DNA from 3 places in the Kineosporia sp. NBRC 101731 genome. Region 1 is predicted to be linked to each of the others. Evidence: riboswitches for the same ligand, from Rfam matches in the RefSeq annotation. Region 1 holds a riboswitch; each other region holds the start of a gene.
The links. Region 1 has a riboswitch for thiamine pyrophosphate ahead of QSK05_RS02160 (ECF transporter S component). Riboswitches for the same ligand answer to the same signal wherever they lie in the genome.

Region 1 (10,312 bases):
GGTGCGGTCACCGCGATCACCCTCGTCGCCGTCGGCGGCACCACCGCGCTGGCCGCCTCGCAGACCCGCGGTCAGGACGAGGTGAAGAAGGCCACCGCCCAGCAGGCGCAGCAGGCTCAGACCCAGGCCCCGGACCAGTCCGGGAACAAGTCCTCGGCGGATGCCACCCCCACCGCCGAGGCCACCGGTGCGCCCCGCCGGAAGAAGCGGGCCGGCGGCAGCACCACGGGCCAGCAGGGTTCCACCGCCGCGGCCACCACCACGAAAACCCGGGCCACGCAGGGGGGCGGGACCGACGTCCCCAGTTCGGCCGCCACGACGAAGGCGACCACCAAGACCTCGACGGCCACCTCGAAACCCACCACGCCGGCGACGAGCACGACCACCACCGCGGCCGAGGAAGAGACCACCACGACGACGACCACCACCACGACCACGTCGCCGCCGGCGGTCCCCTCGAGCGGCTCCTGATGCCCTCCGCCCCCGAAAGCTCCGGCACCACCATCAGCTCGACCATCAGCTACGGCACGGCCCGCTGGAACGCGCTGGGCAGTTACGCCGCCCTGGTCGTGGCCGACGCCGCGAAGCTGGACGCGGCGCGGGCGGCCTGCGAGCGCATCCTGGCCGACGTGGACCGGGCGGCCAGCCGGTTCCGCACCGACTCCGACCTGGCCCGGGTCAACCGGGCCGCCGGTGACTGGGTGGGTGTGACGCCGCTGTTGTGCCGGGCGGTGTCCGCGGCGGTGTGGGCGGCCGACCTGACCGACGGCCTGGTCGACCCGACCTTGGGGCGACAGCTGCTCGCGCTGGGTTACGACCGGGACATCGACGAGCTGCGCCGGTCGATGGCGGCCGGGCAGGCCCTGGACTCCACGATCACGCCGGGCCTGGTCTCCGGCGATCCGGCCCAGGCGTCCTACCCGGCCCGCACGAGTGCCTGGCGGGAGATCGAGATCGACCCCCAGGGTGCAGTGCGGGTTCCCCACGATGTGTCGCTCGACCTCGGGGCGACCGGTAAGGCGTTCGCCGCCGACCTGATTGCCGAGACCGTGCCCTCCGAGGTGGGAACCGACCTGGTGATCAGCCTGGGTGGTGACGTCGCGATCGGCCTGCTGCCGACCACCCCGCCGGGTACCCACCCGTGGCGGGTCTCGGTCACCGAACTCCCCGAAGACGTGGCCGAGCCGGGCGCCGAGATCGTGGTGATCACCGAGGGCGGCCTGGCCACCTCGTCCGTTCTGGCCCGGCGCTGGTGGAACGACGGTGAGCTGCACCACCTGCTCGACCCGCGCACCGGTCGCCCGGTGGATGCCGCCTTCCGCACGGTCACGGCCTGCGGGGTCTCGTGCGTGGAGGCGAACGCCATCAGTACCTCGTCGATCGTGCGCGGCCGCGACGCCGTGGACTGGCTGGAGCACGAGGACGTGGCCGCGCGGCTGGTCGACGCGGACGGCATGGTTCACCGGGTCGCGGGCTGGCCCGTGAGCGCATGAGTCTCGACTTCTTCACCGAGGCGTTCAAGGACGACCGGCTGACCTGGTTCCTGAACCGGGGCACGGGCGTGATCCTGCTCGTCCTGATGACGCTCTCCGTAGCGCTCGGCGTACTTTCCACGGTGCGGGCGTCGTCCCGGTTCTGGCCGCGGTTCGTCACCCAGCACCTGCACCGCAACATCTCGCTGCTGGCGGTGGCCCTGCTGATCGCGCACGCGGCGCTGGCGGTGATCGACGAGTTCGTGAACATCCGCTGGTGGGACGTCCTCGTCCCGTTCCGGGGCGAATACGAGCCGCTGTGGCTGGGTCTCGGCACGCTGGCCACCGACTTCATCATCGTCACCGTGCTCACCGGACTCTCCCGCACCCGGTTCCGTTCGCGCACCTGGCGGGCCATCCACCTGACCTCGTACCTGGGCTGGGGCGCCGGGCTGGTGCACGGCTTCGGTATCGGTACCGACAGCCGCGAGACCTGGTCGGTCGCGGTCAGCGTGCTCTGCGTCGGTGTGGTGGTCTGGTCGGTGGTGGTGCGGCTGGGCACGTTCGGCACCGAGCGCCGCCTGGAGCGCCATTCGCCGGCCGGTAGCCGCCGGCAGGCCCGGGCCCGGGAGCGGTCCCGATGACGCACACCGACGTGGAGGCCGGTTTCCACGGCGTGGTCTCCCTGCTGGACGGCCCGCTGCTCCTGCGCGGCGTGGGCCCGGACGGCAGTGCGAGCCTGCCGGTACACCGGCGGCTGTGGAACGAGCCGGCCCGCACGACGGTGCCGCAACTGATCGAGATGAGCTGGAAGATCGGCCTGACCGGGCGCGGCGGGGCGGAGTTCCCGTTCGCCCGCAAGCTGCAGGCCGCGGTGGAGTCGGGCAAGAAGCGCGAGCTGGTGGTGAACTGCTCCGAGGGGGAACCGGCCAGTGCGAAAGACAGCAGCCTGATGCTGTCGGCCCCGCACCTGGTGCTCGACGGCGCCCAGCTCCTGGCCGATGCGCTCGACATTCACCACGTGCACGTCGCGGTTCCGGGTGAACGGCCGAGCGTGGTCGCGGCGATCCGCGCCGCGATCGGTGAGCGGGACCGGGGGCGCAAGGCCGTCGAGTACGAGATGCACACCACCAGCGGAGGATTCGTCGGCGGGCAGTCGGCGGCCGTGCTGGAGATGATCTCCGGCCGCGACAACCTGCCGGTCACCTCGCGCACCCCGTCGGCCTACTCCGGACTCCGCGGGCGCCCCACCCTGCTCTCGAACGCCGAGACGCTGGCCCACCTGGCGGCCGTGAGTGACCTCGGGCCCGAGCGATACGCCCGCTGGGGCACCTCGGCCGACCCCGGTACCCGGTTGCTGTCGATCTCGGCGGACGGCCCGGGTGGTCTGGTGCTGGAGGCCCCGCACGGGGTGCCGCTGGCCGAGATGCTCGAGTTCTGCGGGTACGACCCGGCCCGGCCGCTGCTGGTCGGCGGCTACCACGGCACCTGGCTGTCGCCGCAGCAGGTCACGAGCTGCACGCTCAGCCCCGCCGACCTGGCCCGTTTCGGCGCGAGGCTGGGGGCCGGGGTACTGCTGCCGATGCTGCCCGGTGACTGTCCCCTCAGCTACACCGCATCGATCGTCGACTATCTCGCCGGGCAGCGGGCCAAGCGGTGCGGCCCGTGCACCAACGGACTGCCGGCGCTGGCAGACGCCTGCACGCGCCTTCCGCGGGTGCGCTCACACCGCGAGGCGGCGAGTCTGGTGGAGCGGATCGAGCAGCTCACCGGCCTGGTCACCGGCCGGGGCGCGTGCGCGCACCCGGACGGCACGGCCCGGCTGGTGAACTCCATGCTCGAGACCTTCAGCCCGGAGATCGGGAACCACGTGGACGGGTTCTGCACCTACGAGTAACCCCTAGGTGAGCACCAGGTTCCAGGTGCCTGCCGCGATCCCCGCGGCCGTGGAAGCCACCGCCACCAGCACACCACCCAGCACCACCACCCCGTCGAACCAGGTGAACCGGCTGGGCCGCGCCCAGGTGCGGGGTGCGTCCACCCCGAATCCCCGGGCCTCCATCGTGGTCGCCAGCACCGTACCCCGCCGGATCGCGATGACCAGCAGCGCGAACACCTGACCCAGCGCCTGTTTCAGACCATGGCCGAGACCCCGGGCACGACGGGCCATCGTCAGCGTCTGCCACTCCTGGGCCAGCAGACCGACCAGGCGCAGAGCGGCCAGGGCGGAGAGCACGAACCGGTGCGGCAGGTGCAGGTTCTGGGCCAGCGCGTCGGCCAGGTCGGTGGGGTCGGTGGTAGCCAGCAGCACCACCCCGGGCAGCCCGATCGCCAGGATCCGCAGGGTGATCGCAATCGCCGAGCTGAGCGAGCCCTCGGTGATCGTCACCGGGCCGAGCCCGATCAGGGTGGCCCCGTCGTCCACCCCGAACACCAGCGTGAGCAGTCCGGCCGGGATCGCCCCGAGCAGGATGATCCAGCTGCTGCGGAACAGTTTCCGGGGGCTCAGACCGCAGAAGGGCAGCGCCAGCAACTCCAGGGCCAGGGCCACCCCTGCCGTCACCGGATCCACCGTGAGGATCAGGCCGATCGAGATCACCGATGCCACAGCCAGTTTCGCGGCCGGATTGGCCCGGGCCAGAGGCGCCCGGGAGGCCTCGCGGATGTCCAGACCCTCCAGCAGCGCAGTCACAGCGCCATCACCTCTCCGTGGTCGGCCAGCACCGTCACCAGGTCGAGGTCGTGCGTGGCCGCGACCACCGCCCGGCCCTCGCCCAGCAACTCCAGCAACAGCGTGGTGAGCTCGGTCCAGGTGCGCGCGTCCTGCCCGAAGGTCGGCTCGTCGAGCACCAGCACGTCGGGGGCGGTGGCCAGCACGGTCGCCACCGAGAGCCGCCGCTGCTCGCCCCCGCTCAGGGTGTAGGGGTTGGCCCGCGCCAGGTGGTCCAACCGCAGGCGCTGCAGGATCTCTTCCGACCCGATGGCGGACGCGTGCCCGCCCGGTTGGCGCTGCCACCAGCTTTTACCTTGAGCCGCAACCCGTTCCGGCCCGACCGCGAGCTCCCCGGCCACGGTCGGCGCGACGAACTGATGCTGCGGGTCCTGGAACACCGTGCCGATCCGGCTCACCAGCTGACCCGCCTTCCAGGCGTGCGGGTGCGGGCCGAGACCCTTCGCAAGCCGTTCGGAGGCCGTGAGGTCGCCGGCCGCGGGAGCGGTCAGGCCCGCCAGGGCCAACGCCAGGGTCGACTTCCCGGCCCCGTTGGGCCCGGTCACGGCGAGCGCCCGCCCGGCCCGGACCGTCAGGTCGACGTCCCGCACCGGAGGCTCGGCCTGACCCGGTCGGCGAGCCGCCAGCTTCTCCGCCGTGAGCAGTGGCAAACCCCGTTCGTGGTCGTGCAGAACCTCCCCGCTCACCCGCGTCCTCCATTCCGGACGCCCTCCAGGCACCCACACACCCGCCGCGACCAGCGACGAAGCCTGCTCGTCGAAGACCTGATCCGGCGGTCCGTCCGCGTACACGCCACCGCCGGGTTCCAGCACCACGACCCGATCGATGAACGGTAGCCACGGCTGCACCCGGTGCTCAACGAGAATGCAGCCCGCACCGGTCAGTTCCAGCACAGTCGCGATCGTGCGGCGCACCAGGTCGGCGCCCTCCGGGTCGAGCATGGCGGTGGGTTCGTCGAGCAGCAGCAGGCCCGGATCGAGCGCGAGCACCCCGGCCAGGGCGAGCCGTTGCCGTTCCCCACCGGACAGCCTTCCGGTCGGATGGGCCAGATCATAGGGAAACCCCACGCCTTCCAGGGCTTTCCGCACCCGGGGCCAGATGTCGGACACGGCGTGGTTCTCCAGCCCGAAGGCCACGTCGTCACCGCACCGGGCCAGTACCGTCTGGGCCTGCGGGTCCTGCAGCAGCAGGCCGGTGAGAGCCTGCCCGTCCTGCACGGCTTCCTGCCGCGCCCGACGGGCCTGCACGCCGTCCAGCAGCAGGGCCCCCTCCTCGTCCCCTCCGGTCTCCTCCGGGTCGAGCAGCCCGGCCAGACCCGCGAGCAGGGTGGACTTACCGGCCCCGCTGGCACCGAGCAGCAGCACCCGCTCGCCGGGCTCGACCCGCAGGTCGAGCCCCTGCACCGCCCAGGCCTTGCGGGTGGAGTGCCGCCAGCCCCAGCCCCGCGCCTCGATCAGCGGAGGGCGGGCCTCAGACACGTTCGGCGCTGCGTCCCGAGGCCAGTGGGGCCAGGGTTCCGGTGGCGGCCAGGGCCCGGGTGAGCAGCCACGAACCGATCCCGGCGATCACCACACCCGAAGCCATCGCGATCAGCACGTAGGCCAATTTCCCGGCCGCACCGAGCGTTTCCGGGTAGTAGATGAGGCTGTCGAGCAGGCCGACCGCGACACCGGCCCCGGCCCCGGCGAACAGCGCGGTGGGCAGCCCGTAACGCCGGTAGAGCACGAGGGCGAACACCACCTCGGCCCCCATGCCCTCGACCAGGCCGTACCAGACCGTGGAGAAGCCCCACTCGTTGCCCACCAGCGCGGAGAGCGCCGCCGCGACCAGCTCGGTGTAGACCGCGGCGCCCGGCTTGCGCACCACCAGGGCCCCGAGCACGGCCGGGAACAGCCATACCCCGGCGATGATCGCCGAGGTGGGAGGCACCATCGCGTCCCGCAGCGGGGTGGAGGCAGCGTTCCAGACCGCGAACACCAGGCCGCCCGCGACACCGAGCACGCTGGCGGTGACGATGTCCACGACCCGCCAGCGTCCGGCCCTCGCCGTGGCGGCGGTGATCGCGACGCCGGCCGTGCCCACGAACAGCGCGATCGGCAGTGTCAGGTCGGCCAGTGTCGTGTCGAAGACCGAGACGCCCGCCGGCAGGCCGACCAGGTAGATCACCATCGCCAGCGCGATCGCGGCCAGGGCCGCGTACAGCCGCGGACCGGTCCAGAGAATGTTTCTCATGGGTGTTGCTCCTCCGTCTTCGGAGGGGTGCCGTGACCCGCCGCCGCGCCCCTCCGAAGACGAAGGCACACAGCTCGGCCATGACCGAGAAGCTCGACTCCCTTCGCCGGCATGACCCGGATCAGGTTCGAGGGTCTGCAGTTGCCTGCACTCTCAGCGCCCTGTTGGCGCTCCCCTGTCGCGCTTGTGACGGTACACCTACTGAGTGGTTTCTGTGAGGCCTAGGACTTCCGGCAGGACCCGTGCCACCCTGTGACGGTGATCCTCAGGATGCTGCGCAGCTCCACGACGTCGGGCCACGGGCCGAGCCCACTGGCCCGGTTGCTCGCGCTGCTGGTCCTGCTGAGCATGCTCGGCATCAGCGCCCCGGTGCTCATCCCGGTGGTGCGCTGGGTGATCGCCCTGCTCTGACGCCCCCCTGGCAATGCCCGGGAGCGATCCTTAGGTCAGGATTGACCTGAGTCCCAGTTGAGTCCCAGTACGGACATCCGGCGGTGCGATGAGGAGAACAGCATGAATTCGGTGATGTGGAAGATCCTGTCGGCCGCGTCGGCGATTGCGGCGGCCCAGGCCGCCAACCAGTCGCTCAACATCATCTGGAAGGGCGCAACCGGTGGCCAGCCGCCGACCGTGCCCGAAGACCCGGAGACCACCTGGAAAGAGGCCATCGCCTGGGCCGCGCTGTCCGGCGCGATCATGGGCGTCGCCCGGATGTTCGCCACGCGGCAGGCTGCGGCCTACTACGTGAGGTCCACGGGCAAGATGCCCAAGGCCCTGGTGCGGGACTGACCGGTGATCGACCTGATGGACAGGCCCCTCGTCCTGGACGGGGGTCTGTCCACCGAGCTCGAGAGCCGGGGCCACGACATCTCCGGCACTCTCTGGTCGGCCCAGCTCCTGCTGGACGCCCCCGACGCCGTCGTCGACGCGCACCGGGCCTTTCTCGACGCCGGTGCCGACATCGTCACCACCGCCAGCTACCAGGCCTCGGCCGAGGGTTTCTCTCGCGCGGGAATCCCTTTCGCCACGGGTCAGGAACTGATCCGGCGATCGGTCGAGCTGGCCCGCCGGGCCGTCGAGGAGTCCGGTCGCGAGGCCCTGGTGGCCGGCTCGGTGGGGCCCTACGGTGCGATGCTCGCCAACGGCGCCGAATACACCGGTGACTACGGATCGGTGGGGGTCGACGAACTCCGGGACTTCCACCGTCCCCGGCTCGAGCTCCTGGCCGAGGCCGGCGTCGACGTGCTGGCCGTCGAAACCATTCCCTCCCTCGCCGAGGTGGAGGCCCTGCTCGCCGAGCTGGACCGGCTGGGACACCCGGCGTGGCTCAGCCTCACCACCGACGGCCTGCTCACCCGCCGCGGCGAACCCGCCGGGGAGGCGTTCTCCATGGCCACGTCGGTGTCCTCGGTGATCGCCGTGGGCGTCAACTGCACCGACCCGTCGGGCGTGGGGCTCGCGGTCGACCTGGCCGTCGAGTTCGGCGGTAAACCCGGCGTGGTCTACCCCAACAGCGGTGAGGGCTGGGACGCGGTGCACCGGGCCTGGCTGCCGGCATCACAGGGCCTTCTGCTCGGCGACGTGGACGGCTGGCTGCGCTCGGGCGCCCGCATCGTCGGGGGCTGCTGCCGGGTCACCCCCGACCAGATCCGCTCGATCGCCGACGTGGTGCGCCCCTAGGCCCTTTTCCGGCGGATACCGAACTTCTCCATGAGCACGGTCACGCAGTCACCTGCGCGCCGAGCACGGAACGAACGACCTCCACCTCGCCGGTGATCTCCAGGCACGGGTCGTCGGGCGAGATGCGGTGCCAGAGAGCCAGATAGAGCGCCTCGGCGGGCCCGGTGACCGTGGCGTCGGCCGGCTCGTCCGTCGTGCCGTCGCCGGAGAATACGAACTCCTGCCCGGTCTCGGCCACCACCACGGCCAGCGACTGCGTCAGCGGTGGCATCCGTTCCAGCCGCACCTGCCGGGGGAAGAAAATCCTGCGGACCTCGTCCACCCCGTCGGCCGCGAGCGCGGGATCAATGCGGTTCTCCCGGCCGAGCGCCTGGTGGAGGTCCCACCGATGCATCGTGATCTCGTGTGCCTGCCGCCGCTTCCACCAGCCCGACACCTGCGGTCCGGGCCCGAAGTGCCAGGCCGGGGCGTCGTCCGGCCTCTCCCGCAGCGCCCGCAGCAGGCCGGTGGCCGACTCCCGGTACCAGGCGACCAGCCCGTCCCGGTCGCGCGGCGCGGCGGTGGGCTTCCCGCCCGCGTTGCCCACGACGATCGCGTGGGTGGCCCACTGGTGCACCCCACCGACGTGATCGGCAAGGTCGACGACGGTCCAGCCCGGGCAGGACGGCACCGGCGCCCCCAGGTCGGCGGACTCCAGCACGTCGGCGAACTGTTCGGTGCCGTTCGCGGCGATCCGCAGGAAATCGATCGGGATGACCATCGGGGGCACCAGCCTCACTGTCGGGGAGAGGCATCCTCGCCCATGCGACGGCTCCGCGCCCAGGACTTTCCCCAAGGCCGGAGCCCGGCCCCCCGTGAGGGGGACCGGGCTCCGGTGCTGGTTCAGCTGGTGCTGACTCCTCCTACCTGATCAGAAAGCGGCAACCGTGTAGGTGGCGCTCTTCGAGATGGTGCTGTAGTCCGCGTCGTATTCGCTGGCAAGCGCGGTCAGGAACTGCACCGAGTAAGCACCGGTGGTCAGCGCCGGGGCCTTGCAGCTCAGCGTGGTGTCGGACTCCACCATGACGCTGGTGCAGGTGTCCAGCGAAGCGATCGTGGTGGTTCCGGAGACCAGCGCGGTCCCGGCCGGGAGGAAGGCGATCGAGATGCCGGCCACCTCGCTGAAGGTCCTGCCGCTGAAACCACTACCAGTGATGGTGACCACGTTGCCGGCAGTCCCATTGCCGCTGGTCGGCGAGACGGTGACGACCGGCACGAAGCTGACCGTGTCGGTGGTCATAGCAGAGCCGTAACCGTTGTCCACCTTGATGCTGAAGCCAGTGCCCGCAGCGTGCGCCGGGAGCTTGACCGAGAGCTTGGTGGCGCTGACGTAGGTGGCCGCGGCCTTGACCCCGTCGATGGTGGCGGTGGTGGTCTTGGAGAAGTTGGTGCCGGTCACGACGACCGTGGTGCCGCCGAGAGCAGACGCCTTGGCCACGTTGGTGACGGCACCGGAGATGGTGGTGGCGGTCGCCGGAGCCGCGACGACGAACTTACCGCCGCCCAGAAGGGTCTGGGTGGCCGTGGTGCCGTCGAAGATACAGAGCATCCAGCTACCGGCGGCCACCGCCGGCGAGGTGACCCCGACCTTGGTCTTGGAGACCACGTTGAACGCGGTGGCGGCCGTACCGGCGGTCGCGTCCACACCACACGTGGTGCCGAGGATGAACCTGACCGCCGCGGCCACGTCCGCACCCGTGGAATCCTGGAAGCCAGTACCGGTGACGGTGAGCTGGTTTCCACCCGCCGTCGAACCGGTGGCCGCGGGACTGATCTTGATGGCCGTGCTCGCCGCCTGGGCGATGTTGGCGACGGCCACGGTGCCCGCGATGGCCAGGGCGCCGGCGACGGTCATACTGACGGCCCGCTTGACCGTGAACTTGGGGGTACGCATGCGTGTCTCCTCCGTGAGAGAGCTTCGGGATCCTTCGTGAACCCCACCGAGATGCCTATCGACGCGACCCCGGGGGTTTTAACGACGGAGTCCGGCGCTCACCCGAACAGCTCACCGGATCGACATTCCGTCACCCAGACACTACGGCTCACTACTCTGCGCGACGGCATTAGGGGTGAAAACGGGCATGTCGAAGCCGCCTGTCAGAGCGATGCCGAGAACCTCGGTGCGAGGGCTCAAGCCGCACGGTCACCGGGCACGCCC
Region 2 (10,312 bases), on a different contig from region 1:
ACGATCTGTTCCCCGCCGGCTATGCCAAGGTGACGTCGCGGCTCTACGGCATCCCGGCCTTCCGCAGCCGACAGCGGCTGGTGCGCAACGACGTCCAGACACCCGGGTACATGCGGGCACCGTTCGAGCAGCCGGGCGTATGGGCTTTCGAATCAGCGGTGGACGAACTCGCCACGGAGCTGCGCCTGGATCCCCTGGCACTGCGGCTGGCCAACGACACCACCCATGACCCGGTCAGTGGCCTGCCGTTCTCGTCCCGCCACCTGGGGGAGTGCCTGCGCCGGGGCGCCGAGCGATTCGGCTGGGAGCGGCGGCCCCTGGATCCCGGAACCTGGACGGACGCCGACGGCCACCGGATCGGCTGGGGTGTCGCGGTGGGTGCCTACCCGGCCAACGTCACGCCGGCCCGGGCCCGGATCACCGTGGCCGGCGGCGGCTCAGTGGTGGTGCGAACCGACGGGCACGAGATGGGGCAGGGCATGAGCTCGGCGGTGGCCGCCCTGGTGTCCTCGCAGCTGAGCATCCCGGCCTCGAGGATTCGGGTGGAACTGGGGGACACACGGGTCGGTGCGCAGCCGCTGACCGCCGGCTCCTGGGGGACCGCGTCCACCCTTCCGGCGGTGGAGGCGGCCCTGACAGAACTGCGCCGCGTGCTCGGTGGACGGGACCTGGCATCGGCCGAGGGCCTGAGCGCCGAGGCGGACAACGGTCTTCCGGCGGCGCTGGCCGACCGCGCCGCCCAGGGCCTGGTCGCGGCCGCGGGTCCGGTCTACGGTGACTTCGCCGCGTTCAGTTTCATCGCCCACTTCGTCGAGGTGAGGGTGGAACGCCACACCGGCCGGATCCGGGTGCCCCGGGTGCTCAGCGTGGCCGACTGCGGCCGGGTGGCCAACCGGGTGACGGCCGCCGGGCAGGTGCGCGGAGGAGTGGTCTGGGGGCTGGGTGCCGCGCTGCGCGAGCATCTGGTGGTCGACCCCCGGCTGGGCGGGTTCCTGAATGCCACCCTGGAGGAGTACCCGATCTCGGTGAACGCCGACATCGGGCACATCGACGTGGACTTCGTGGACCGTCCGGACCCTCTCCTGAACGCGTCCGGGGTGAAAGGCCTGGGCGAGGTGGCCATGGTCGGGGTGGCGGCGGCCGTGACCAATGCCGTTTTTCACGCGACGGGGTACCGGGCGCGCCGCCTGCCGGTGACGATGGCAGACGTTTGACCGCCCTCATCGTCCCCGCCCCGCAGCGCCCTTCAGCGCTGCGACACCCCCACCGGCCGGTGGATCGGCCCGGTCAGGACCGACAACGGCCGGCCACTACCACCCCGGCCCGCGGCCACGATCTCCGCCACGATCGAGATGGCGGTCTCGGAGGGGGTTCTGGCCCCCAGGTCGAGGCCGATCGGTGCGCGTAACCCGGCCAGTGCAGCTGCCGGTACCCCGCGTGTCCTCAGCTGCTCGAGCCGGTCGGCGACGGTCTGCCGTGAGCCCAGGGCCCCCACATACCCGACGGGCAGTCGCAGGGCCAGGTCCAGGAGGGGGACATCGAACTTCGCATCATGGGTCAGCACGCACAGTGCCGTGCGCTCGTCCACAGAGGTCCGCGCCAGGTAGCGGTGCGGCCACTCCACGACGACCTCGTCGGCGGCCGGGAAACGCTTCGCCGTGGCGAACGTCGCCCGGGCGTCGCACACGGTGACGTGGTAGTCCAGCTCGCGACCGACGCGTGACAACGCGGCGGCGAAGTCCTGGGCACCAAAAATGATCAGGCGCGGGCGCGGCGCGTAGGAACTGATGAAGACGGTGGTCCCGCCGTCGCCCGCATGGCGGTGCACGCCGCTGGATCCCTGGGCCAGGAGGCCGCGCGCCTCGTGGAGCACGGCCGCATCGAGATCGGCATCGCCGAGGGATCCGGTCACGCTCTCCGGTCGCACGATCAATCGCCGCCCCGGTCGGTGGCTCTCAGCGGCAATGACGGTCGCGACGGCGACCGGACGCCCGCACCGGACATCGGCCAGGACCTCCCCCAGTTCGGGGAACGTTTCCCGCCCGACCTGTTCGACGAAGATCTCGATGGTGCCACCGCACGTCAGGCCGACCGAGAAGGCGTCGTCGTCGCTGACGCCGTAGCGTTGCAGGACCGGCACACCGCCATCGCGGACCGCGATCGCCCGGGAGTAGACGTCCCCCTCCACGCAACCGCCGGAAACGCTGCCGACCACACTGTCTTCCGGGCCGACGACCAGGGCCGAGCCGGGTTGCCGGGGGGCGGAGTTCCAGGTGGCCACCACGGTGGCTACAGCGACGTTCTCCCCGGTTTCCCACCAGGCGCTCAACTCGTCGATCAGATCGCGCACGTGCTACCGCCCTGCCCCGACATCTGTTGTGAGGTCGAGATACTCGTCCGGAACTCTTCTCAGGACCCTAACCCGCAGTTGTTTCCGTCCGGGGTCTTGGGCACCGGGTGCGGTGGCCGTGAACAGCGCGGCGGCCACCGTCAGGGCGGTGATCGCCGTGGTTCTCCTGGGTGGGTGGAGATGCACGCAACCTAGGTTTCCTGGCGAGCGAGAGGTCAGCGCCGGGCCACCCCGGCCACAGCGATGTTGTTCTGGTCGCGTGCGGCCTCGTCCGGCCACGCCGGACGCCACTGGGGGGTCCAGACCAGGCCGGGCTCGACGAGGTCCCAGTCGCCGAAGAAGGAGGTGACCTGCTCGCGGGTGCGCACCTGCATGGAGTCGGCAGCGTTGCGGTAGAGCCCGGCCGCCTTGCGGGTGTCGGCGGTTCGCCCCTCGTCGATGACATGGGTGATCGCGACGAAACTCCCCGGTGCGGCCGCGTTCCGCAGTGCGGCCACGGCCTGGTAGGGATCGTCGGCGTCCGGCACGAACGGCAGCACCGAGGCCAGCAGCAGCCCGATCGGGCGGGACAGGTCGAGCAGGTCCAGCAACTGCGGTGAGGTGAGAATGTCGTGGGGCCGCCGCAGATCGCCCATCAGGATGGCGGTCGAGGGGTTGTCGCGCAGGATCAGCTCGCTGTGGGCCACCGCGATCGGGTCGTGATCGACGTAGAGCACCCGGGCCCCGGGCAGCACGGGCTGGACGATCTCGTGCACGTTGCTCATGGTGGGTATGCCCGAGCCGAGGTCGAGGAACTGGTCGATGCCCTGCTGCGCCATGAAGGTCACGGCCCGCTGCACGAAGGCCCGGTTCGTCTGCGCCGCGGTCGCGATCGTCGGGATCACGGCGAGCACCTTCTCGGCGAACTCCCGGTCCACGGCGAAGTTGTGAGCCCCGCCCAGCAGGTAGTCGTACACCCGGGCCGGCGATGGAACAGTGAGGTCGATACCGGGAGGTGCCCAGTCGGGAGTCGTCATGACGTCGGGCCTTCCGCGCGGGGTAGCAGCACGCCGTCAGCCTAGCCGCGCGAAACGGGCATATCCCACCTCGACAGGCGCCCACACCCTTACCCGGCGGAGCGCAGCCGCCCCGGACCGGTGACCCGCATCGGCGACTGCCGGCCCGTCGCTGAACAACCATGGCGGGCCGTTCCCCGGTGAGCTCCGGGTCACTGCGTAGTCTCAAGGGATGGATGAGTGGCCCGGGAGTGACACAGGTAGGGCCCCGGCCCCGGTCCGCGGGTCGTTCCTGCTCGAGCGGGTGTACGCGGACTCGGCCCGTGACCTGGGGATTCCCCCGCAGCAGGGGGTGCTGCTGTGCGTGCTGACGCCCGGACCGGTGGAGTTGTCCCGGCTGGGTGCCGTGCTGCGGGTGGCCGAGCCGACCCTGACCGGCCTGGTCCAGGCGGCCGAGACCAGCCGCCACGTCACCCGCGGCCCCGACCCGGCCGGCACCTACCCCGTCGTCCTGACCCTGACCTCCATCGGTGCGTCCATCGCCCAGGAGTTCTACGACGAGACCTGCGCCCGGATCGACGCCCTCACCTACGGGCTCTCGACGAGTGAGCGCACCGCGCTCGCTGCGCTGCTGGGCCGGTTCATGGTGGGCCGGCACCGGCCCCGCCCGGTCACCCACCTGCACGCCGGCACCCGGTCGGGTTCCGGTCCCCGGCCGCGGAACAACCCCACCCCTCCGGCCCAGAGCGCCTGACTGGTACGGGGCCGACGGCTCCAAGTGATGGCCGGCCGAGCCGGACCGAACGGCTCCGATGCTGCGTCATGCCTCGGGCCGCGCCTCTGACCTGCGTGTTTGTTGTTGCCTGGCTGATCGTCCAAGAAGTTGAGTGGAAGTGGCTCAACTAGCCTTGCGCACGTTCGCCCGTCGGTTTATCGTTTTCCTGCGGCCGGATGAGGGGCCGCCGAAAGACGAGATTGACGAAGGAGTGTGAGCTGAGATGGCTCTTCCTGTGCGTTCGGGTGACGCGGTCGTCCGCTGGGATCCTTTCCGCGAGTTCGGCGACATCCAGCGTCAGTTCGACCAGGTCGTGCAGTCGGTGTTCGGCCCGGTCGAGCGTGACCAGGCCGCAGCCCGCCGTACCTGGCGTCCGTTGGCAGACGTCACCGAGTCCGACTCTGGTTACGTCATCAGCCTCGAGGTTCCCGGCTTCCGGAAGAACGAGATCGAGCTGAGCGTCGAGGGGGACACCCTCACGGTGGGCGGCGAGTACGCCCTGTCCGAAGACGGGGAACAGCGCCACGCGCGCCGGGCCGGCCGGTTCCAGTACAGCACCCTGCTGCCCAAGGGTGTGGCGGCCGACCAGGTCAGCGCCTCCCTGGCCGACGGCGTACTGCGGGTGTCCGTGCCCAAGTCCGGTGAGACGCAGCCGCGCCGGATCGAGATCACCGAAGGCTGATTCACACCGACGGATAACAGGGCCGGTCCGGCAACGGGCCGGCCCTGTTCACGTTCGGGGTCGGCCCGCGCATCGGGACGACGCCGATGCAGACGCCCACCGTCGAGGGATCGCGCACCCTCCCGCTCACATTGTCAGCATCGATAGTACTTACGCGCTCGACATTTTCGTCATCGTTCCACCCCGTCGGCAGAGGCCACGCTCGCCGTCCAGGCCCGGATACCTCCGTCGAGGTGATGCAGAAGGCTGTATTTCTGGCGGCGCAGCACCTGGATCGCCCGGGCCGATCGCTGACCGGCCGCGCAGTACAGGATCAGCGGTACGTCCCGGGGTAGATCGGCCCGTTCCAGGTCGGCGAGCGGGACCAGCAGGGCTCCGGGGATGGCGAACCGGTCGTGCTCGGCCGGTTCGCGCACGTCGATGAGCAGGAAGTCGTCGTCCCCGGCGGCGCGGGCCCGCAGGCGTCCGGCCAGGTCTCCCGCGGTGATCATGGGGAGCGTGGGCGGTGCCAGGCGGGTGATCGGTGCCCGGGTGGCGTCGGGGATGAGGCGGAACGTGCGCCACGACCAGGTCTGTACGTCCAGGGTCAGCACCCGCCCGAGCAGGCTCTGACCCGTGCCGGTGATGAGTTTGACCGCCTCGGCGGCCATGATCGAGCCGAACAGGCCACAGACAGCCCCCAGGACGCCCGCGTCGTTGCAGTCGGGCACGGAGCCGGGGGCGGGTGGCTCAGGGAACAGATCGCGGTACTGCGGGCCGTGTCCGCCCCAGAAGGTGCTGGCCTGGCCCTGGGACCGCAGCACGGCGGCCCAGACCCACGGGATGCCGGTCAGCACACAGGCGTCGTTCACCAGGTAGCGGGTGGGGAAGTTGTCCGAGCCGTCGAGTACCAGGTCGTACTGCTCGACCAGCCCGACGGCGTTGCCGGTGTGCAGCCGTTCGCGATGTCGTTCGACGCGCACCAGCGGGTTGGCCCGCCGCACCGCGTCGGCGGCGCTGTCGACCTTGGACCGCCCGACGTCCGCACCGGTGTGGATCACCTGTCGCTGCAGATTGGACTCCTCGACCACGTCGTCGTCCACCAGCCCGATCGTGCCCACGCCGGCCGCGGCCAGGTACTGCAGGGAGGGTGAACCGAGGCCTCCGGCCCCCACCAGCAGCACGCGGGCGGCCTTCAGCCGTCGCTGACCGGTCCCGCCCACCTCCGGCAGCACCAGATGGCGCGCATAGCGCCGGTGTTCGGCCTCGGTCAGGGGGCCTCCCGGGGCCACCAAGGGCGGACGTACGTCACCGGTCACGCGCGGTCCCCGAACTCGGCCAGGCCCACCGGCGTCGAGGAGGCCAGCGCCCGTTCACGTTTCGGGATACGCCCAGCGAGCCGGGCCGCGCGCCCGGCCTGGACCGCCAGCCGCATCGCGACCGCCATCCGCTCGGGGTCGTGCGCCCGGGTCACCGCGGTAGCCAGAAGCACACCGTCACACCCCAGCTCCATCGCCAGGGCTGCGTCGGAGGCGGTGCCGATCCCGGCATCGAGAAGGACGGGAACGCCGGCCCGCTGGGCGATGAGAGCGATGTTGTGCGGGTTCAGCACACCCAGGCCGGTGCCGATCGGCGCGCCCAGCGGCATCACCGCAGCGCAGCCGGCGTGTTCCAGTCGCTGTGCCAGCACCGGGTCGTCATTGGTGTAGGCCAGCACGGTGAAGCCCTCGTCGACCAATTGACCCGCCGCGTCGAGCAGTTCACCGGCGTCCGGGAGCAGGGTGTCCTCGTCGGCCACCACCTCCAGCTTGACCCACGACGTGCCGAGCAGCTCGCGGGCCAGCCGGGCCGTCAGCAGGGCCTCACGGGCGGTGCGGCATCCGGCGGTGTTGGGCAGGACCTGCACACCCACCCGGGTCAGGATGTCGAGCAGCCCTCCATCGGCCGTGGGGTCGATCCGGCGCATCGCCACGGTCGTCAGCTGTGTGCCGGAGGCCCGCAGCGCGCTCTCCAGGATGCTCAGGTTGCCGGCGCCACCGGTTCCCATCACCAGCCGGGACGTGAAGGCCTGGCCGGCGATCCGCAGCGGCTCGTCCGACAGGCCGGACTGCCCGGGCTGCCCGGCCTGTTCCAGCATCGGGGTGCTGACCTCAGGCGTGCTCGTCATCCGCCCGCCACCGCCCCGAGAATCTCGAGCCGGTCGCCGGGACACAGCCGTGTCGTCGTCCACTGCCCGGCCGGGACCACGTCGTCGCCCAGGGCCACGGCCACTCCGGTGGGTGGGCCGCCCTGGCTTCCAGCGACTTCGGGCCCGGCGAGTTGTCGCAGTAGGTCCGCCACGGTGGCCTCACCGGGCACCTGCACGGGTTCGCCATTGACGATCACCTCGAGCATCGTGTTCTACCTCCGTCCGGCCGTGGCCACCGTGGTGGTGTCACGGCCTGTCGTCGATGTACCGGGCTGTTCGAGCCGCCGGGGATCGCACACCCGCACCGGGCCGGCGGGCACGTCCCCGTCGGCCAGGGCAGCAGTCACAGCGTCGGCAGTGACCCCGCACAGCAGCACACCGTTGCGGTGGTGGCCGGTCGCCAGGATCAGGCCCGGGACCGCGGAAGGCCCGATCAGGGGCAGGTTGTCGGGAGTGCCCGGACGGCATCGCGCCGCGGTTTCGGTGAACTCCAGTTCCGATACCCCGGGCACCAGGGCCCGGGCGTCCTGCAGGAGATCGTGCACGGCGCCGGCGGTGACCCGCTGGTCCAGGCCGACGTCCTCGCTGGTCGCCCCGACCACCAGTTCACCGTTCTCGCGCGGCACCAGGTACACGTCCCGGCCGTGCACCACCGCGCGGACGGTGCGCCGCAGGATGTGATCACCCGCGGGCATCCGCAGCCGCAGGATCTGCCCCTTGACCGGCCGTACCGACGGCACGACCGACCGGGCCCACGCGCCGGTGGCCAGCACCACCCGGAGGGCCCGCACCAGTGCCCCGGAGGCCAGACGGACGCCGGCGAGCACCTCGTCCACCCGTTCGGGGGTGCCTGAATCCTGAACGGTGACCACCCCGGCGGTCGTGGCCGCGATCCGCAGAGCCTCCAGCAGCCGGCGCGGGTCGATCTGGTGGTCGTCGGGGATCAGTGTGCCCGCGCTGACCCCCGGATCCAGCGTCGGTTCCAGTGCGCGGCAGCGCCGACCGGTGAGGGCCTCGACCGTCAACCCGAGACCGGCCTGCAGGCGCCGGGTCTCGGCCAGGCGGGCTCGGTCGTCGGCGGTCAGGGCCACGGCCAGGGTGCCGCACCGGCGGTACCCGGTGACCAGGCCGCTGACCAGCTCGAGTTCGCGGACGAAGTCCGGGTATCCCTGCGCCGCGTGACACCCCAGACGCAGCAACGGTTCTTCGCCGGGCTGCACCTCGCTGACGGGGGCGAGCATCCCGGCCGCCACGCCGGAGGCCCCCGATCCGGGCGCAGGGTCGACGAGGATCACCTGCAGCCCGCGCTGGGCCAGCCGCCAGGCACAGGCCGTGCCGACGACACCGCCGCCCAGGACGACCACATCGGTGGCCGGAACAGGCGTGCCAATTACCATGTTCGAGCTCCCTTCGCCGGCATGACCCGGAGCAGGTTCAACGGTCGGCGAGATGTTCGCCCTCTCAGCCCTCGGTGGGCTCCCGTGCTGGCATCACCATACCCCGCCCAATGCGACACTTCGGCGCATGCCCCGATCCCCGCACCCGGCCCTGATCCGGGCCCGCCTGTATCTCTGCTGCGATTCCCGTTCCCGTCAGGGCAATCTCACCGACTCTTCGGACGTCGTGCTGGCGGCTAGGGTGGACGTCATCCAGTTGTGGGAGAAGGTTCTGGCAAGCCGCGCGCGAGCTGGAGCTGCTGGAGGTGTTCGGCGCTGCGGTGCAGCGGCACGGCCGGTTACCCGCGGCTGGCGACCGGAACGACATCGCCTCGATCGCCCGCACCGACGTCCTGCACCTGGGCCGGAACGGATCGAGAATTCTTGGGCGTCGTTGGTCGGCGAACACCTCGTGACTATCGACCGTGATCATCCCGGGAAAGGGCGGTGTTCGGCGACCGGTCATCGCCAGTTCGGCAAGCAGTCGCGGAATGTCCGCTCCAGGCAGCGACCGGTGACGGTGAGTCGCTTCTTCCGGAAATAATTCAAGAGCAAGTTGTTTCGCATGTGCGGTGCGATCAGTCGTGCACGGCGATGATCGTGGCGAAGGCCTGCTGGATCAGCTGGGACAGAGGAGGCCGGTTTTCGGCGTCGCGGTCGCGCAACTCCCAGTCCCGGATCAGGCCGCTGCGCAGGGCGGCGAGCGAGGCCCGGGCGAGGATATCGGCCACGAATTGCGGCTCCGGATCATCGGAATTGGGGGTTGAGGCCGCGATCAGGCGCGCGCGCAGGGGGATCGCTATCGCCTCCTCCACCCGGAAACCGACCGCGTTCGGGGCGCGGCGGAGCTTCGGGCCGGGCGGGCCCTCGTGGAACATCCACAGGGGTGAGGGCCGGTTTCCCTGGGCGATCTTCCACGCCACGGTGGCCAGGCCCATCTGGACGGCTGTCAGCGGTCCCTCCGCGGCCGGCCGGGTCCGGATGGCCTCGGTCAGGTCCGGAAGCCAGGACAGGGCGTCGTCCAGGATCAGTTCCTCCTTCGCGGCGAAGTACCGGAAGAAGGTGCGTTCGGTGACGCCAGCGGCATCGGCGATGTCCCGGACGGTGGTGTTCTCAAAGCCCTGCTGCTCGAACAGCCGGTCGGCGGCGGCCTGCAAGGCCGTGCGGGTGGCCAGTTTGTTGGCCTCGCGCTTTCCACCGGTAGACGTCACAGGCAAAGCATTTCACGATCAGCCCCCGACTACCTAAAGTCACTCGTCGCATTGTCTGGGCAAACTTGTCAGCCCTGACACTTTTGCCTAAAACTGTCAGTCGTGACAGATTTTTTGAGTGCGCGGCCCGGTGGCCTCTACCGGCTGGGACGTTTCTGCGCCCGCCACCCCGGGCCGGTCGTCCTGCTCTGGCTGGTCCTGCTCGTCGGCGTCACGCTCGGCCACCAAGCCCTGGGCGGGCAGTACTCCGACGACTTTGAGCTGCCCAATGCCCCTGCTCAGCGGGGTGCTGATCTCCTGCAGATGCATCAGTCCAGTAGCGGTGCGCAGAGCGGTCAGGTCGTCTTCACCGTGCGCGAGGGAACGCTGGCTCAACAGAAGGCGGCGATCGACAGTTCGGTCGACGCCATCCGCCGTCTTGGCCATGTGCAGTCCGTAACCGACCCCATAGACTCTCAGGACGGCCGGACCGCCTACGTCACTGCCGGTTTCGACAAGAATCCGAGCGCGCTGGGTGACGCCTTCGTCACCCAGATCGACGATGCCACCGAGTCGGCCCGTCGGGCGGGCGTCAACGTGGAGTACGGCGGTGAGCTCGGTCAGGCTGCCCGGCCGAAGACCGGCGACGCGGTCTCGGAACTGATCGGCATCGGCACCGCGGTCGTAGTGCTGCTCCTGGGTTTCGGCAGCGTCGCC
Region 3 (10,312 bases), on a different contig from region 1:
GGTCACGATGACCGGGGGGAGCAGGTACGAGGGGACGACCTTCTCGCCGTTGTCGTAGGAGTCGGTGTCGTTGACGGTCGGCTCCTGGCCGGCCTGCAGCGACTTGACCATGGTGAGGGTCTCGGCCACCAGCTTGCGGGTGTCCTTGTTGATGGTCGAGTACTGCTCCCCGGCCATGATCGACTTCACCGACTCGACCTCGGAGTCCTGACCGGTCACGACCGGGATCGGCTTACCGGCGCCCTTGACCGAGGTGATGATTGCGCGGGCCAGGGTGTCGTTGGGCGACAGCACGCCGTCGACCTTCTTGTCCCCGCTGTAGGCCGAGGTCAGCAGCGAGTCCATGCGGGACTGGGCGTTCTCGGCCTTCCAGCCCTGGGTCGCGGTCTGCTTGATGTCGGTCTGCTTCGACCCGACGACGACGTCACCCTTGTCGATCGCCGGCTGCAGCACGCTCATCGCGCCGTCGAAGAAGACCTTCGAGTTGTTGTCGTCCGGCGAGCCGGAGAACAGCTCGATCGTCCAGGGACCGTTGGGCTTCTTCTCCTTCATGCCGTCGAGCAGCGCCTGACCCTGCAACTCGCCGACCTTGAAATTGTCGAAGGCGATGTAGTAGTCGACGTCCTTGGTGTTGGTGATCAGCCGGTCGTAGGCGACCACCACGGCGCCGGACTCCTTGGCCTGGGCCACCTGGGTGGACAGCTGAGCCGCGTCGGTCGCGCCGATCACGATGACCTTGGCACCCTTGGTGACCATCGCGGTGATCTGGGCCTGCTGGTCGGCCACCGTCGTGGACGCGCCGGCGTACTGCACGTCGGCCTGGAAACCCGCGTCTTTCAGGCCCTGGGTGAACAGGTCGCCGGCCAGGACCCAGTTCTCCGACGTCTTGGCCGGCAGGGCCACGCCGATCAGCGAGTTCTGCGCGAAACCCTTCTCCGGTGCGGCGGAGTCGCTGCCGGTTTCGCCGTCGCGCTCGGAGCCGCAGGCGGTCAGGGCCAGTAGCGCCGCGGCGCCGACCAGGAGACCCTTGGTGAGTACGGTACGCATGCTGGGATCACCCTCCATTGGGAATCAGCTTGCTGTAGTTGCTTTGACGTCCTGCTGTGGGCCCTCGGGCAGTGCGGCGGGAGCAGGTCTGAAGGGGCGTGACAAGGTTCCTATGATCGAGAACCGCCCCTGGTTCTTGTTGTAGACGTCGAGAGCGACGGCGGCGAGCAGGAACAGGCCCTTGATGATCTGGACCATGTCGGAGCCGGTGCCGATGAGCTGCAGGCCGTTGCTCAGCACGGCCATCACCAGGCCACCGACGATCGAGCCGCTGATGGTGCCGAGGCCACCGGACACGGCGGCACCACCGATGAACACCGCGGCGATGGCGTCCAGTTCCCAGCTCAGCCCGTCTTGCGGGCCGGAGGCGGCGGAGCGGGCCACGAAGATCATGCCGGCCAGTGCGGCCAGGATCGACATGTTCATCATGACCAGGAAGTTGACCCGCTTGAGCTTGACGCCGGACAGTTCCGCGGCCCGCGAGTTACCTCCGACGGCGTAGATGTAGCGGCCTCCCGCGGTGTTCCGCGTGTAGAACGAGTACGCGACGGCCAGGACCGCCAGGATGATGCCGGAGACGGGGAAGCTGGTACCCACCCGGCCCCCGGCGAAGCGCAGGGTGACGAAGACGATCAGGAGCAGCATCACGGCGATGCGCACGATCGAGATCCACAGCGGGGCGGGTTCGGCACCTTCCATCTGCCGGCGGACCTGACGGGCCCGCACTTCGCGCCACACCACGACGAGGCAGATGAACAGGCCCAGGAGCAGGGTCGGGTTGTTGTACCCGGTGTCCGGGCCCATCTCGGGAAGGTAGCCCGCGCCGATGTTACGGAACCCCTCCGGCACCGGCACGGTGTCGGCGTTGCCGATGTACTGGTTGCCGCCGCGGAACAGCAGCATCCCGGCGAGCGTGACGATGAACGCGGGCACCCCGATGTACGCGACCCAGAAGCCCTGCCAGGCGCCGATCAGGGCACCGACACCCAGGCCGAGCAGAACGCCCAGGGGCCAGGGCACGTCGTGCTCGGTGACCGCCTTGGCCACCACGATGCCGGTGAACGCCGCGACCGAGCCGACGGACAGGTCGATGTGGCCGGCGACGATGACCATCAGCATGCCGATGGACAGGATCGAGATGTAGGCGTACTGCTGGGTGAGCGCGATCAGGTTGCCCGAGGTCAGGGTCAGGCCGTCGGTGCGGATCTGGAAGAACAGCACGATCGCGGCCAGGGTGAAGATCATCCCGAACTGCCGGGCGTTCGACGTGTTGCCGCCGAAGAGGTTGCGCTGCAATTCCTTCAGATAGCTCATGGGGTGGGCATCCTCCTCGTCGAGGTCATCTTCTTCATCAGGATCTCGGGATCGGCGTCGGCACGGGCGATCTCACCGGTCACCGTGCCCTCCGACACGGTGTAGATGCGGTCGCACAGGCCGATCAGCTCGGGCAGCTCGGAGGAGATCACGATGACGCCCTTGCCCTGGTCGGCGAGCGCCTGGATGATCCCGTAGATCTCGTACTTGGCGCCGACATCGATGCCCCGGGTGGGCTCGTCGAGGATCAGCAGGTCGGGGTCGGTGAACATCCACTTGGCCAGCACGACCTTCTGCTGGTTGCCGCCGGAGAGCTTGACCACGCCCTCGTCGACGCTGGGGGCCTTGATCCGCAGACTCTTCCGGTACTCCTCGGCCTCGTGGTACTGGCTGGAGCGGTCGAGCACGCCCCGGCGGGTGATCTTGCGCAGTTTGGCCGACACCACCGACGTCTTGATGTCGTCGAGCAGGTTCAGGCCGATGGCCTTGCGGTCTTCGCTGACGTAGGCCAGGCCGTGTTTGATCGCGTCGGCGACGGACTTCAGCTCGACCGGCCTGCCGTCCTTGATGATCTGACCGCTGAGGAAGATCCCGTACGAGCGGCCGAACAGGCTCATCGCCAGCTCAGTGCGCCCGGCGCCCATCAGACCTGCGAAACCGACAATCTCGCCGTGCCTTACGGTGAAGTTGGAGCCCTTGCAGACGAGTCGCTCGGTGGAGACGGGGTGGCGCACGGTCCAGTCCCGGACCTCGAAGAACACCTCGCCGATGTGCGGGGTGTGATCGGGGAAGCGGCTGTTCAGCTCGCGTCCGACCATGCCGCGCACGATGCGGTCCTCGTTCGCGCCGTCGGTGGCCACGTCGATGGTCTCGATCGTGCGGCCGTCGCGCAGGATCGTGATCGAGTCGGCGATCGCCTCGATCTCGTTCAGCTTGTGCGAGATCATGATCGAGGTGATCCCGCGCTGTTTGAAGCCTTTCAGCAGGTCGAGCAGGTGCCGGGAGTCGTTCTCGTTCAGGGCGGCCGTCGGCTCGTCGAGGATCAGCAGCTTCACGTCCTTGGCGAACGCCTTCGCGATCTCGACGAGCTGCTGCTTGCCCACACCGATGTCCTTGACCAGGGTGTCGGGGTCGTCTTTCAGGCCGACCATCGACATCAGCTCCAAGGCTCTGCGGTTGGCCGCTGTCCAGTCGATCCGGCCCAGGCGGCGGGGTTCGTTCCCGAGGAAGATGTTCTCGGTGATCGACATGCCCGGCACCAGGGCGAGTTCCTGGTGGATGATCACGATTCCCGCGCGCTCACTGCTGCGGATGTCCGAGAACCGGGTCTGCGATCCCTGGTAGACGATGGCCCCGGTGTAGGTGCCGTAGGGGTAGACCCCGCTGAGAACCTTCATCAGCGTTGACTTCCCGGCGCCGTTCTCGCCGCAGATGGCGTGGATCTCGCCGGGCCGGACCACCAGGTTCACATCCGCGAGGGCTTTGACTCCCGGGAAGTCCTTGGTGATCGAGCGCATCTCCAGAAGTGGAGCCGCATCCATGTCTCCTCCAAGGCCGCGGCCATGGTGGCCGTTTCGGCTCAGCGGGTGATCGTCCGTGATCATCCGTCGCCGGTGACCGCTTGACGACCGTTCCCCGCCCAACACTCACCGACTGCTGCCGAACACTAAATTCAATTGATTTACTAAGTCAACGGCGTCTGGACCCATGTCGGCGAACGTGAGACGAACGGTAACGGGAGACGTGGTCGCGTGCGGCAGACAGGAACCAATCTCTCCAAAGTCGCTCAGTACAACCGGGCCGTGGTGCTGGATCAGATCCGGTTCGCGGACGGCATCAGCCGGGTGGAGATCGCCCAGCTCACAGGCCTGACACCGCAGACGGTTTCGGGAATCGTGCGCCGGTTCATCGCGGAGGGCGTCGTCCGGGAGGACGGGTCAGGGCGCTCCAGCGGTGGCAAGCCGCGAACGCGGCTGCTGGTCAATGCTTCGGCCGGCCGGGCGGTCGGTGTGCACTTCGACCCGGCCGAGTTGTCGTGTGTCGTGGTGGACCTTCTGGGTACTCCGCTGGGGAGCCTGCGGCGCCCGACCCCTCCGGACGCCGACCCGGCCCTGATCGCGGCGGCGGTGGCCGAATTGGTGGACGAAGTGCTGGTGGCCGCGGGTGTCACGCGCGAGGAGGTTCTCGGGCTGGGCATCGTCACACCAGGGCCGATCGACCACGGTCGCGGCCTGCTGATGGCCCCGCCGCAGCTGGCCGGCTGGACCCGGGTACCGTTGGGACGTCTGGTCGCCGAGGCGACCGGCCTGCCGGTGACCCTCGAGAACGACGCGACCGCGGCCGCGATCGGTGAACGCTGGGCCGGGGCCGGTCGGGGCGTCGCGAATTTCGCCTACGTCTTTCTCGGCACCGGTGTCGGCGGCGGGCTCGTGCTGGGGCATCAGGTGTATCGCGGCGGCTCGATGAACGCCGCCGAGTTCGGGCACACCTCGGTCCGTCCCGACGGGCCCCTCTGCTACTGCGGGAACACCGGATGCCTGGAGACGCTGGTCAGCCCGGCGGCGGTGGTGGCCGACGTGCGGCGGCGCCTGGCGGCGGGTGGGGGAGCGGACTCGGTGTTGTCGTGCGGCGGCGATCCGCAGGCTCTCACTCACGATGCGGTGTACCGGGCTGCGGCCGGCGGTGACCGGTTCGCCGCCAAGATCGCCGACGAGGCGGCCGAGCACGTCGCCACCGTGGTGGTGAACGTGGTGAACATCGTCGACGTCGAACTCGTGGTGCTGGGTGGCTTGGGTATCCGGCACGTCGAGGACCGGTTCCGGCGCACGGTGGAACGAGCTCTGCGCACGCGTCCGCTGGCCCGGCAGATCCGCACCGCCCGGGTCGAGCTGTCACCGCTGGTCCAGGACGGCGCCGCGATCGGTGGGGCCGCGCTGGTGCTCTACGCCACCTACTCACCGCAGGTGTCGGCGCTGCTCTCGTTGTGACCTCGCGGTGATCTCGCGGGGATCAGTGGCTGATCGCCTGCGGCCTTGCGCGAAATGGCCGGAAGTGGGAACGTCCTCGCAGAGACACGGGGTGCCCCTACCAAGGGGGGCTGAGATGAGACCCGTCGAACCTGATCTAGTTTGCACTAGCGAAGGGATGTCTTCGGATGACGGATTTTGCCGTACCCGAGAACACCGTTGTGACGGCCACGGCCGAGCTCCTGACCCGGGTCAGGCGGCAGACGCCGCTGGTCCAGTGCATCACCAATGACGTGGTGGTGAATTTCACCGCGAACGTGCTGCTGGCCCTCGGCGCGGCTCCGGCCATGGTCGATATTCCCGAGGAGTCGGGCCTTTTCGCTCAGGCGGCCGGTGGTGTGCTGATCAATCTCGGCACCCCGCACGCCGAGCGGCGGGCGGCGATGGAGGTGGCGGCCGCGTCGGCGCAACAGGCGGGTACCCCCTGGGTGCTCGACCCGGTTGCCATCGGCTCCTTGCCGGTGCGCACCGAATTGGCCCACCGGCTCTACGATGTGGGCCCTACGATCGTGCGCGGCAACGCCTCCGAGATTCTCGCGCTGGCCGGTTCCGGTGCGGGTGGGCGCGGGGTCGATGCCACGTCCACGGTCGATGACGCGGCCCGGGCGGCCGGTGACATTGCCCGGAAGACAGGCGGAGTCGTCGCGGTATCCGGTCCCGTCGACCTGATCACCGATGGCCGCCGCAGCGTGCGTCTGGCCAACGGGCACGAATGGCTGACACGGGTCACCGGGGGTGGTTGCGCGCTGGGGGCGGTGATGGCGGCCTTCGCCGCGGTCGATCCCGACGCCTTCGCCGCGACCACGGCCGCGGTACTCGCCTACACGGTGGCGGCCGAGCAGGCCGCCGCGGTGGCCGGTGGGCCAGGCTCTTTCGCTGTCGCGTTCCTCGATGCGCTGTCCTCGGTCACGGGTGACGACGTCGAGCGTCTGGCGCGCGTGTCATGACCGCACCCGACCTCAGTCTCTATCTGGTCACCGACGCCGCATGTGCCCGGAGGGCCGGGATCTCCCTGCCCGATCTGGTCGTGGCGGCCGCCTCCGGGGGCGTCACCACCGTTCAGGTGCGGGAGAAGGACCAGCCCGCGGGGATTTTCCTGCGTACCGTGCTGGAGATCGGGCAGGTGCTGCCGGAAGGCGTGACCCTGCTGGTCAACGACCGCGTCGACGTGTACCTCGCGGCCCGCGACCTCGGCGCTCCGGTCGCCGGGGTGCACCTGGGGCAGAAGGATCTGCCCGCGGCCAGTGCCCGGGACCTGATCGGGCCGGACGCCGTGCTGGGTGTCAGTGCCTCCCATCCGGACCAGTTGACGGCTGCCGCAGCCAGTTCCGCACGCGTGGACTATGTCGGTATCGGGGTGCTGAGGGCCACGGCGACCAAGTCCGACGCCCCGGAGCCCCTGGGGGTCGACGGGATGCGGGAGCGAGCGAAACTGTCTGCCCTGCCGGCGGTCGCGATCGGTGGCATCCAGATCGCCGACGCCGCCGCGCTGAGTGGCAGCGACCTGGCGGGAGTGGCTGTGGTCAGCGGGATCTGCGCCGCGAGCGACCCGGCCGCGGCTGCCGCCTCCTACCGGGCCGCGTGGGCGGCATGAGCGGCCCCGTGACCAGCGGGCCGGAAACGCTGACGGTGACCCCGCGCGTCCTCTCGATCGCCGGTACCGACCCGACCGGAGGGGCCGGCATCCAGGCCGACCTCAAGAGCATCGCGGCCAACGGCGGCTACGGGATGGCCGTCGTGACCGCGCTCGTCGCCCAGAACACCCGCGGCGTACGCTCGGTGCACACCCCGCCGACCGGATTCCTGCGTGAGCAGCTGAATTCCGTCAGCGACGACGTCGAGACCGACGCCGTGAAGATCGGCATGCTCGGCGCCCCGGAGATCATCGCCGAGGTCGCCGGCTGGCTGCGGCGTGTGCGGCCGCCGATCGTGGTGCTCGACCCGGTGATGGTGGCCACGAGCGGCGACCGGCTGCTGACGCCCGAGGCCGAGCAGGCGCTGCGCGACCTGCTGCCACTGGCCGGGCTGGTGACCCCGAACGTGCCCGAACTGGCCGTGCTGGCCGATGCCGGGCCGGCGCGGGACTGGGACGAGGTGGTGCGGCAGGCCCTGGAGGTCTCCGGTCGCTGGGGCGTGCGGGTCCTGGCGAAGGGCGGTCATCTGGCCGGGGACGAGGTCAGCGACGCATTGGTGGATGCGGGCGCGACCGACCCGGTGCTCCGCCTGGATGCCCCGCGCGTCCACACGTCGTCCACCCACGGCACCGGTTGTTCCCTGTCGTCGGCCGTCGCGACCTGGCAGGTGGCGACGGGAGACTGGTTCACGAGTATCGACCGGTCCAAGCGCTGGCTGACCGAGAGTCTTCGCCACGGTGAGCAACTGAACGTCGGGCAGGGGCACGGGCCGGTCAGTCATTTCGCCGGGTTGTGGCAGCGCGCAGGATTGAGCACCAGTGCCGGTGACGAATGGTGGCAGCGTGTCGACGGACTGCGTCGGGCCACCGATACCGACCCGTTCCTGACCGGCCTGGCCGACGGCTCCCTGGCGGGAGCGGCCTTCCGTTACTACCTCGCCCAGGACGCTTACTACCTCGAGGGATACGCGGGCGTGCTGAGCCGGCTCGGGCAGCTGGCGGACGATCCCGTCGAGCGGGCGTTCTGGGTGGCCGCGGCCACCGCCTGCGTGACCACGGAGTCGAACCTGCACCGTACCTGGCTGGGCGCGAGCGAACGCCCCGCGCCCGGGCCGGCGACCCACGCCTACCTCGGCCACCTGCGTCAGGCCGTCGAGACGGGCTACGGGCAGGGCGTGGCCGCGGTGCTGCCCTGCTACTGGATGTATGCCGACATCGGTCACCGGCTGGCGTCTCGCGCCGCGGGGAACCCCTACGCCGAATGGATCGAGACCTACGCCGATCCGCTGTTCCAGTACGCCACCCGGCAGGCCCGGGAGATCGCCGACCGGGTGGCCGGGGCCGTGTCCCCACCGCAGCGGGAACAGATGTGGCGGGCCTTCGAGAGGTCGGCCCAGCTGGAGCGGGAGTTCTTCGCCGCCGCGGTGTGAGCGCCGATCGCTGAGCGCGTTATCGTCTGGGGCAACCTTTTCGGCGCCACCCAACGTCCAAGGGGGGCAGGTGTCGGCGGGACCTCCAGGAGGAACACGAAGTGCGATCGGGTCATGACTCCGAGATGGCCGGAGCCCACCGGGGACCACGTCGATTCCTGGGCGTGGTCCTCCTCGCCGTGGTGACCCTGCTGCTGTCGGGATGTCTTACCGGGGTCACCATCACCTACGTTCCCGCCGGCCACCGGTCGGTCACGGCGCTGCCCACACCCAGCCCCACGCCCTCGGCGGTGGCCACCTCGACGAGGTCGAAGGCCGTTCCCATCACGTATCCCCGCGCCGGGAAGCGGACCTGGACGGTGGCGCCGGGGCACAGCCGGGTGGCGGGCAGCAGCGGCCGGCTGTTCCGCTACCGGGTGGCTGTGGAGAGGGACATCTCCGGGGTCACCGCTGATCAGTTCGCCCGCACCGTGGTGAAGACGCTGGGTGGTGCCCGGGGCTGGACCGCCACGGGCGATGTCCGCCTGCAACGGGTGGCGGCCGGCCGTCCCGCCGACTTCACCATCTACCTGGCGACGCCCAAGACCCGCGACCAGTTGTGCGGTGACGAGGCGGTCGGCCACGTCGACGAGTACACGTCCTGCCGGAACGGTGCCAACGTCGTGGTGAACGTGGCGCGATGGGTGCACGGCGTGCCCCGGTACGGTGCCTCACTGGGCATCTACCGGGAGTACGTGATCAACCACGAGACCGGGCACGCCCTCGGTCACAGCCACGAACTGTGCCCCGGCGCCGGGAAGAAGGCCCCGGTGATGCAGCAGCAGACCCTGGGCCTGCACGGCTGCACGGCCAACGGGTGGCCCGTGGTCAAGGGGAGGCTCCTGACCGGTGCCCTCGGCCAGTACGACGACCCGGTTCCCTCGCCCTGATATTTCGCCTGCGTAAAGCGGCGTAAAGATTGCCTGCGGTGCTGGCCACCGGCCCGGCGCATGCGCCACTCTGACCCAAGTTGGACGCTTGACCAATTTGAGTGAGGGAATGGTGTGAGCAACGTCGTGAACGTTGGGGAAAGCGTCGACCGGGCTGGGAAGATCCTGCCGCGCCCCTCATCGGCACCTAGCCTGACCTGGGGACGTCAGCACCGGCTCAACGCCCTCGGGGCCCGGCTGGCACCCCGGCGCATCGTTGTGGCGATCGCCGCCCGCACCGCCACCGGCCCCCAGAACGTCTGAGAGGCAACGATGCTCACCGACATCGATCCGCGCGTCACCGCACGGGTGAACCTCGAGGCCGTGCTCGGCGCCCTGCCGCTGCTGGCCTCCCTGGTGCCCGAGGCCGAGAAGCTCCTGCTGCCGCTCGCGAAACCGGTCACGCTCCGGCTGGTGGTGCGCGGCGGGCCCAGGGGCTCGTACACGTTCGACCGTAACGGCATCCGGCCCGGCACCGGTGGCGCGACCGCCGGCCTGGTGTTCACCTCCTGCGACCACTTCAACCGGGTCATCGCCGGTACCGCCCAGCCGGTCCCGTTCGGCGGGCCCACCGGTCTGCGCTTCCTGACCGGCGTCTTCACCCCGATTAGCCAGATCCTCGGCCGCTATCTGGAACCCACCGCCGACGACCTGCCCGACCCGGTGTTCCGGGCCGCCAGTGTGCGCCTGACCCTGCGGGTCGCGCTGGCGGCCGTCGCGGTCATCGGTAATGAGGACCGCAGCGGACGCGTGAGTGCCGGGCAGATGCGCGACGGGCGGGTCGATCTCGAGGTCGGTGACGACCTGCGTCATCAGGTGTGGGTACAGGACCATCGGCTCACCTTCGTGGAGAACCCCACCGAACCACCGCAGGCCGCTCTGCGGTTCAGTGAT

Region 2: another riboswitch for thiamine pyrophosphate. It lies ahead of thiO (glycine oxidase ThiO); the one in region 1 lies ahead of QSK05_RS02160 (ECF transporter S component).
Region 3: another riboswitch for thiamine pyrophosphate. It lies ahead of thiM (hydroxyethylthiazole kinase); the one in region 1 lies ahead of QSK05_RS02160 (ECF transporter S component).

What each region holds. Positions count from the first base shown of each region.
Region 1 is NZ_BSTC01000001.1:505,767-516,078, reverse strand. It holds gene QSK05_RS02190 (hypothetical protein) at 1-471, shown strand, start outside; gene QSK05_RS02185 (FAD:protein FMN transferase) at 471-1,493, shown strand; gene QSK05_RS02180 (DUF8596 domain-containing protein) at 1,490-2,116, shown strand; gene QSK05_RS02175 (NADH-ubiquinone oxidoreductase-F iron-sulfur binding region domain-containing protein) at 2,113-3,369, shown strand; gene QSK05_RS02170 (energy-coupling factor transporter transmembrane component T family protein) at 3,373-4,164, opposite strand; gene QSK05_RS02165 (ATP-binding cassette domain-containing protein) at 4,161-5,681, opposite strand; gene QSK05_RS02160 (ECF transporter S component) at 5,674-6,435, opposite strand; TPP riboswitch at 6,517-6,622, opposite strand; gene QSK05_RS02155 (hypothetical protein) at 6,694-6,846, shown strand; gene QSK05_RS02150 (DUF4235 domain-containing protein) at 6,949-7,224, shown strand; gene mmuM (homocysteine S-methyltransferase) at 7,240-8,115, shown strand; gene QSK05_RS02140 (maleylpyruvate isomerase family mycothiol-dependent enzyme) at 8,156-8,875, opposite strand; gene QSK05_RS02135 (IPT/TIG domain-containing protein) at 9,026-10,048, opposite strand.
Region 2 is NZ_BSTC01000004.1:373,789-384,100, reverse strand. It holds gene QSK05_RS14680 (xanthine dehydrogenase family protein molybdopterin-binding subunit) at 1-1,214, shown strand, start outside; gene QSK05_RS14675 (XdhC family protein) at 1,247-2,350, opposite strand; gene QSK05_RS14670 (SAM-dependent methyltransferase) at 2,566-3,366, opposite strand; gene QSK05_RS14665 (MarR family winged helix-turn-helix transcriptional regulator) at 3,578-4,099, shown strand; gene QSK05_RS14660 (Hsp20/alpha crystallin family protein) at 4,344-4,802, shown strand; gene QSK05_RS14655 (ThiF family adenylyltransferase) at 4,973-6,100, opposite strand; gene QSK05_RS14650 (thiazole synthase) at 6,097-6,918, opposite strand; gene thiS (sulfur carrier protein ThiS) at 6,945-7,175, opposite strand; gene thiO (glycine oxidase ThiO) at 7,182-8,366, opposite strand; TPP riboswitch at 8,358-8,462, opposite strand; gene QSK05_RS14635 (TetR/AcrR family transcriptional regulator) at 8,984-9,616, opposite strand; gene QSK05_RS14630 (MMPL family transporter) at 9,719-10,312, shown strand, end outside.
Region 3 is NZ_BSTC01000003.1:497,948-508,259, forward strand. It holds gene QSK05_RS12170 (substrate-binding domain-containing protein) at 1-1,047, opposite strand, end outside; gene mmsB (multiple monosaccharide ABC transporter permease) at 1,072-2,361, opposite strand; gene mmsA (multiple monosaccharide ABC transporter ATP-binding protein) at 2,358-3,965, opposite strand; gene QSK05_RS12185 (ROK family transcriptional regulator) at 4,113-5,348, shown strand; TPP riboswitch at 5,426-5,523, shown strand; gene thiM (hydroxyethylthiazole kinase) at 5,516-6,334, shown strand; gene thiE (thiamine phosphate synthase) at 6,331-6,981, shown strand; gene thiD (bifunctional hydroxymethylpyrimidine kinase/phosphomethylpyrimidine kinase) at 6,978-8,450, shown strand; gene QSK05_RS12205 (DUF3152 domain-containing protein) at 8,615-9,379, shown strand; gene QSK05_RS12210 (hypothetical protein) at 9,494-9,682, shown strand; gene QSK05_RS12215 (hypothetical protein) at 9,692-10,312, shown strand, end outside.